Regions from separate parts of the Citrobacter sp. Marseille-Q6884 genome, predicted to be linked through region 1. Evidence: riboswitches for the same ligand, from Rfam matches in the RefSeq annotation. Region 1 holds a riboswitch; the other holds the start of a gene.
The links. A riboswitch is a leader RNA that binds a small molecule or an ion and turns the genes downstream of it on or off. The one in region 1 is predicted to bind thiamine pyrophosphate.

Region 1 (3,716 bases):
GTGTTGTTCAGCAGCAAAAAGAAACCGGTGGCCAGCACAATGCCCGGCATGGCCAGTATCATCATGCCGCTCAACTCCAGCGCCTGACCGGCCAGAATCTGTTGTCGCGCACGTAGCTCGCGGCTGCTCCACAGCAGCATCATGGTGAGGATAACGCACAGCAGGCCAGCCGCCAGTGCAATGCGCAGCGATGTTCCTAGCGCTTGCCACAGAACGGGCTGCGCGAGGACATCCAGTAAATGTCGGTTAACACCATCAACAATGACTGCCAGCAACGGCGGCAGCAACAGCAGCAATGCCAGCACGATCAATAATGCGTCTGTCACCCGGCTGTGCAGGCGATCGTCGGGATCGCGCCAGCCCTGAACCAGCGTGGCGCCTGGGGCGATTGCGCGACTCAAACGTTGGCTGAGCAGTACCAGCGCTAAACAGCAAATCATCTGGATCAGTGCCAGCATGGCGGCGCGAGCGGGATCATAGTCGTAGCTCAGCGCCTGATAGATAGCCAGCTCGATGGTGGTTGCCTGTGGTCCACCGCCCAGTGACAGCACGGTAGCGAAACTGGCGAAGCACAGCATAAATATCAGCGCAGCGACGGGCAGGATCTGGCGACGCAGCCATGGCCATTCAACAAAGCGAAAGAAATGCCAGCCCCGCATGCCTAGCTGAGCCGCGAGCTGGCGTTGCTCGCCGGGAATGTTCTCAAGCGATTGCAGCAGTAAACGGCTGGCCATCGGGAGATTGAAAAAGACGTGCGCCAGCAAAATGCCCTGTAAACCGTACGGCGAGAACGTCCACTCCAGCCCGAATGTGTGCCAGAGCGAGGCCAGCCAGCCCTGGCGACCGTAGACGCTGAGGATACCGAAAACGGCGACCAGCACGGGCAAGATCAGCGTCATTGCGCACAGGCGTAGCAACGCCAGACGCCCAGGGAAACGGCGACGATAAAGCGCTCTGGCGAGGAAGATCGCCGGGATCACTGACAGCGCGGCAGATAAAAATGCCTGCCAGAAGGAAAAACGCACCACATGCCACAGGTAACTGTCCTGCCACAGCGTAAGCCAGTCTCCCTCAGGGGCGTTAAACCACAGCGCCAGAAATGCAGCCAGAGCGACAGCGACCATCAACGTGGCCGCTGCCAGTCCGGGGATCAGCCAGCCAGGAATTAACGGCTGACGGCGCGTTGCCATTCGCTAATCCATGCCTGACGTTGGGCCGCAACCTGCTGCGGAGTGAATTCCAGCGCGCTGGAGGGTTTATCCAGTTGCGCAAAGCCTGTCGGCAGGGAAACCTGGGTCACCGGATACATCCAGTTGCCGGTCGGAATCGCATTCTGGAATGCCGGAGAAACCATAAACTTAAGGAACTTCTCGGCCAGTTCAGGCTGTTTGCTGGCGGCGGTGCGGGCGGCGACCTCCACTTGCAAATAGTGCCCTTCACTAAAGTTGGCGGCAGCGTAATTGTCTTTTTTCTCTTCGATAATGTGATATGCCGGAGAGGTGGTGTAACTCAGCACCAGATCGCTTTCACCTTTCAGGAACAAACCGTAAGCTTCACTCCAGCCTTTCGTGACGGTGACCGTTTTGGCCGCCAGTTTCTGCCAGGCTTCTGGTGCTTTATCGCCATACACTTTTTGCATCCACAGCAACAGTCCCAGACCCGGTGTACTGGTGCGTGGGTCCTGATAAATCACACGCCATTTCTGGTCGCTTTCAACCAGTTCTTTCAGGCTTTTCGGCGGGTTTTTCAGTTTGTTTTTATCGTAGACAAAGGCGAAATAGCCGTAATCAAACGGAACGAAGGTGTCGTTTTTCCAGCCGCCAGGGACGTTGACCGCGTCGCTTGCCACGCCACTTTTGGCGAACAGTTTGGTTTGCATCGCGGCATCAAGCAGGTTGTTGTCCAGGCCCAGTACCACGTCGGCTTTACTGTTCTTCCCCTCCATACGCAGGCGGTTCAGCAGTGATACGCCATCTTCCAGCGCCACCAGTTTCAGCTCGCAGTTGCAGTCAGCTTCAAAGGCTTTCTTGATGGTTGGACCGGGGCCCCAGTCAGCGGCGAACGAGTCGTAGGTATAGACGGTCAAAACAGGTTTGGCGAAGGCAGGCGCTGCGCACAGCAGCAGCAGGGGAAGACATTTTTTTAACACTTTGCACCTCATAAAGTAAAACTCTAAATAATTCGAGTTGCAGGAAGGCAGCGACGCAGCGCATCCTCAGGAGCGTACAGGTAGTACGTGACTGGGGTGAGCGAGGAAAGCCAACGCATCTGCAACTTGAAGTATGACGAGTTAGGTGGCAAAGGACTTGAGTTATAGCCTCAAATCCCTTCGCCGGCATTATCCGGATCAGGTTCGACGGGTATCTCTCAGCCCATACACTTCATCATTCACGCTGCCTCTGTGTTGGCTGCGCTTGCATGCCCCAGTCACAGAGTTATCTATGCTCCTGGGAACTCACTTGCCGCCTTGATGCATCATGAATGATTTTGTGTATGTTTTTATTTAGCACCCCGTTGAGAACGGCGTTAGTGTAATGATTTTGTTGCTATGCGGCAATCAAGAGCCATCTTTAAGGATCCGGTGGGGCAAACCACGCTGATTTAAAATCAAACCAGCCGAGAGTATTCATGCGTAGCCCGCGCATACTGCGCTGTCCCTGAATGATCAGCCAGTGATGAATCAGCGGCACAATGGCTTTACTGGCGAGCAGTTGCTGGCACCATGCCGCCAGACTCATCTCCCCGGTTCGCCAGCGGGCGGCGTCGCTTTCCCAGTCCCGGGAAATACAGTTTTGGAGTAACGGGACTTCGCATAAATGGGCGAACAGCGAGAAGTCCAGCGGCAAGGTAAAGTTGGCGCTGTTAAGCCAGAAATCGCTGACGATTTCCCCCGCATGCCATTGATCGTAGTCGATCTCCTGGATATTCAGCTGGACCTGATGCTCTGCCAGTAACGTTTTCATGATCTGGGCAATAACACGGTGCTCAATATGATCGCGATAGTACGTGAGCGTCAGCGTTTCCAGCCCGGCGGGTTTTTCACCATGACCCGGTCTGGCATGGTGCCAGCGCGGCAGTAAACCGTAGGCGGGAAACCAGTGGCGCTGATACTGTTCGTCGGCGTGGTAGATTAAATTTGTTGGTGAGAGTACCCGGCTTATCCATTCCCTGACCTCCTGATTGGCTCCCCGATGTGTACGGGCGTCAAAAAGCAGGTAATAGCAGCCTTCTTCCAGCCGGCTTTCAATCGCCTTTTCGTCTTCTGTTGGGCCTTTGAGCATCAGCCCGCCGCCGGGTTCTTCACCGATGTCCGGTAAGACCCAAACGTTAACTTCGTCGATCAGCGCCCGGTAGCCAAAGTAATCATCAAATGCGTGAATTTTTAGCTGGTTATGGGTATTACGCATCACCGCATAAGGGCCGGTGCCGATGGGGTGACTGGAGAAATTATGCAATGTTTCCCATTCACGCGGCAGGATCATCGCGGGCACTTGCCCCAGTAACCAGGGCAGCCAACGATCCGGTTGCGCCAGATGGATATCCAGCGTCCAGGGGGTAGGGGAGAGGATCTGCGTAATGTGCGAATACAGCGGCAGGCTGTTGATGCGCATGAGGGAGGCGATGACATCCTCCATTTCCAGTTCGCGTCCATGATGAAAATGCACCCCCGGACGCAGGAAGAATCGCCAGTGTAATGGTGAAATTTGTTGCCAGTG
Region 2 (3,716 bases), 1.1 Mb from region 1:
CAGCGCCGCGGAGAGCCACAGCTTGGCTTCCTGCACTGTGTCTGCCCAGTTCGCATGGCGTGGACGCAACGCCGCCAGCGCCGCCGACAGCGTACAACCCGTACCATGCGTATTTTTAGTCATGACTCTGGGGGCGGTGAAGCGCTGCTCGCCATCACGAGTAAACAGCCAGTCCGGGCTTTGTGCGTCATCCAGATGACCACCTTTCATCAGGACAGCGTCACAGCCAAGCGCACGCAGCGCTCGTCCCTGCTCAAGCATCTCCTGTTCTGTTCGCGCATGCGATGCCCCAAGCAGCGCTGCCGCTTCCGGTAAGTTCGGCGTAATAATGGAGACTTGCGGCAACAAACGGGTGCGGAGCGTTTCTACCGCCGAGTGCGAAAGCAGCGGATCGCCACTTTTCGCCAGCATAACCGTGTCCAGCACGACATTTTGTACCTGATGACGGCGTAAACGCTCGGCGACCGCTTCAACAATATCCGTTTCCGCCAGCATGCCGATTTTGGTGGTGTCGATGCGTACATCGTTGAATACGGAATCCAGTTGCGCGGCGACAAAGTCAGGTTCAATCCGGTAAACCGACTGCACCCCGCGCGTATTTTGCGCCACCAGCGCCGTGATCACCGAACAGCCATAGGCGCCCAACGCCGAGAAGGTTTTCAAATCTGCCTGAATACCTGCGCCGCCGCTGGGATCGGTTCCGGCGATAGTGAGTGCGTTAATCCGTTTCATGCTGGCTCCTGCGCGTTCAGGTTATATAAGGCGTCGAGAAATGCCGGAATAAAACTGCCCGGTCCTGTCGAGTGTTCAGTGGCGATTTGCCCGGCTTGTTTCATCCAGCTACAGGCGGACGCGACGTTATCCAGTCGATCGCCTTGCAACGCACAGCTGGCTGCCACGACCGCTGACAAGGCGCATCCGGTGCCGACCACGCGTGTCATCAGCGGATCGCCGCCATTCACGCTCACGATACGCTGACCGTCGGTGACGTAATCCACGTCTCCGGTAACCGCAACCACGGTGCCAATCTGACGCGCCAGCGCCTGCGCCGCCGGAAGCGCCGCGATGGCTGTGTCAGTGGTATCTACGCCGCGTCCACCGCCGTTCATTCCCGCCAGCGCGAGGATTTCTGAGGCATTGCCGCGAATGGCGGCAGGACGAAGCGCGAGTAAGTCCAGGCAAAAACGGCGACGGTATTCCAGTGCGCCTACGGCGACAGGATCAAGTGTCCAGGGCGTTTTAGTCAGATGGGCCTGTTCAACCGCCGCGCGCATTGCCGTCGCGCGGCTCTGAGTGAGGGTACCGACGTTAATCAGTAGCGCACTGGCCATCGCCGCAAACTGGCTGGCCTCTTGCGGTTCAATCACCATGGCAGGTGAAGCACCTAAAGCCAGTAAAGTATTGGCGGTGAAGCTCTGTACAACCTCGTTGGTCATACAATGTGTCAGCGGGGAAAGCGTTCTAAAATGATGTAACGTGTGAGCCGCAAGCGTGCGGCTGTGCAGGTCAGGCTGCATAGTTCAGCTCCTGCCCGCGCGAAGAAGGGACACGAGCAGTGTCAGACTTCCCTACGCTGGCATTATCCAGATCAGGTGGTACGGGTATTTCTCAGCCTTCACAAGGAAGGGCACCCCGAGTCGTTTGGTACAAATTAGCTTACTTTTTGCAAGATTATGGGAAGTGACGTGCTGATGCAAGCCCATCAGCCCTGCTATCGCCCCCACCCGACGATACCCTACCCGAGAACGAATGCGTGTGTGATTCTCTTTTCTTCTCCATCACACTACGCAAATTATTCGCATCTTGTGGGTGCTTAATGCCTGAACGCTATGACACGGCAAAAGATCATCAGAAGAAGGCTTAATTGATTTTCACCAGACCAAGCGCAAGTAAGCTTTTCGCGGTTGCGATTATGGCCTCTTCAGGTGCGCGAGGCATCCAACCTAGCAGGTTTGTGGCTTTCGCATGCGTCACATTCATATCGACCCCCAGCAGTTTGACCATCCCCAGCATAACGGGATTTTTGTTGGCGGCGGTACGTACCTCGTCATCACTCAATCTCTGAGTGGATACGTTGCGGGCCTCACTCCCCATGCGATCGCACAACGTCTGCGCCACCTGCAGTAGGGTCAGACTGTTACCGGAACTTGCAAGAAATCGCTCTCCCTTAGCGGCCGGGTGAGTCATCGCCAGTAGGTGTAAATTAGCCACATCCCTGACATCAACAAAGCAAGAGTTGATATTCGGGCAACCCGACTCACCTTCCAGCATGTTTTTAATTATCCGGGTGGAATGCGAGTAATCGGCTCCCAGCACGGGTCCTAATACCGCAACAGGATTAATAGTCGAAAGTTCAAGACCACGCCCTTCTTCCTCGATGAAATGCCAGGCTGCGCGCTCCGAAAGCGTTTTTGATTTTTGATATGGCCAGACATCACCACTGACATCACTCCAGTCAGTTTCATCAAACGGGCGGCGGTACCCCACGGGATGCCCCACACCAATCGCACCGAATGCCGACGTCAGTACAACACGCTTTACCCCCGCATCACGTGCGGCGCGCAGCACACGCAGGTTTCCTTCAATTGCCGGTTGCACCCAGTCAGCCTCTGTTACCTGATCACCAGTGGGTGTCGGCGAAGCGCCATGCATGACGTAAGCACAGCCAGCGACTGCATCTGCCCAGCCCTCATCGGATATCAAATCAGCGACTACAAACGTCAGATTGGCATTTTCCTCTACCTCACCTTGCTTCAACTGTTGTCGCACTTCAGCTTCACGTTTCAGTGAACGCACTGTCGTTCGAACGGTATAACCGTTTTTCAACAGGGCAATAATGCAATGCTGTGCAATAAACCCCGTTCCCCCTGTGACCAGGACGATTTCCTTGCTCATAAAAGTTAAGCCTCTTTACGTTATGTCGAATTCGTTTTGTTCTAAGCAGCTTAAGGGGTAATCTTGGTACGATGAATACCTAATCGTACGCATTAATTGCGTGAGAGTACGGGAATGTATCGCGATCCTTTTTCTGACATTATCAAATTAACGCAGGCTCAGTCTCTGGTAACGGGGGGTTTTACCGCGGGTGGCCGCTGGTCGCTGCGCTTTCCTGCGCCGGACAAAATCAAGTTTTTCGCCATTATCAAAGGAAGTTGTTGGGTCATTCTGGACGGCGAATCTGCCCCGATTCGTTTTTCCGCAGGCGATGTCGGTCTGCTGAGCGCAAAGCGATCGTTTATTCTGGCAAGCCACCCGGATGTTGAACCGATTGACGCCATGAATGTCTTTTCCGGTGCAGGTAAACAGCATATTCATGTTGGGGAGGGTGATGGCTTTGAACATATGGGGGGTCATATACTACTCAATCCGACAAGTGGGAAACTGCTCATGCATGTTCTTCCTCCGTGGATTCATATACCTGCCGCATCTGACCAGGCCACCTCTTTTCGCTGGTTACTCGATCAACTGGTGCAGGAGCGACGCAATGTACAAGCCGGTTCACAGTTGGCATCCGCTCAGTTGGCCCAGTTACTGTTTATTTATATCCTGAGAGCCTTTCTGCAAACCGGCGATACGCTATCCTCCGGGTGGTTGCGAGTACTTGCGGATAAACGTATGACCCCGGCATTGCAGCAGATGCATGAAGATCCAGCGCGTAACTGGCATCTTGAAGACCTTGCGAAATCTTGCGCAATGTCTCGCACGACCTTTGCCAA

Region 2: it holds a riboswitch for thiamine pyrophosphate, as region 1 does, so the genes downstream of both, thiM (hydroxyethylthiazole kinase) here and thiB (thiamine ABC transporter substrate binding subunit) in region 1, are expected to answer to the same signal.

The regions. Positions count from the first base shown of each region.
Region 1 covers NZ_CAMDRE010000001.1:1,876,725-1,880,440, forward strand. Annotated here, with positions in the region: gene thiP (thiamine/thiamine pyrophosphate ABC transporter permease ThiP) at 1-1,190, opposite strand, end outside; gene thiB (thiamine ABC transporter substrate binding subunit) at 1,166-2,149, opposite strand; TPP riboswitch at 2,307-2,524, opposite strand; gene sgrR (HTH-type transcriptional regulator SgrR) at 2,571-3,716, opposite strand, start outside.
Region 2 covers NZ_CAMDRE010000001.1:2,945,934-2,949,649, reverse strand. Annotated here, with positions in the region: gene thiD (bifunctional hydroxymethylpyrimidine kinase/phosphomethylpyrimidine kinase) at 1-732, opposite strand, end outside; gene thiM (hydroxyethylthiazole kinase) at 729-1,517, opposite strand; TPP riboswitch at 1,549-1,645, opposite strand; gene N7268_RS13935 (SDR family oxidoreductase) at 1,861-2,895, opposite strand; gene N7268_RS13930 (AraC family transcriptional regulator) at 3,010-3,716, shown strand, end outside.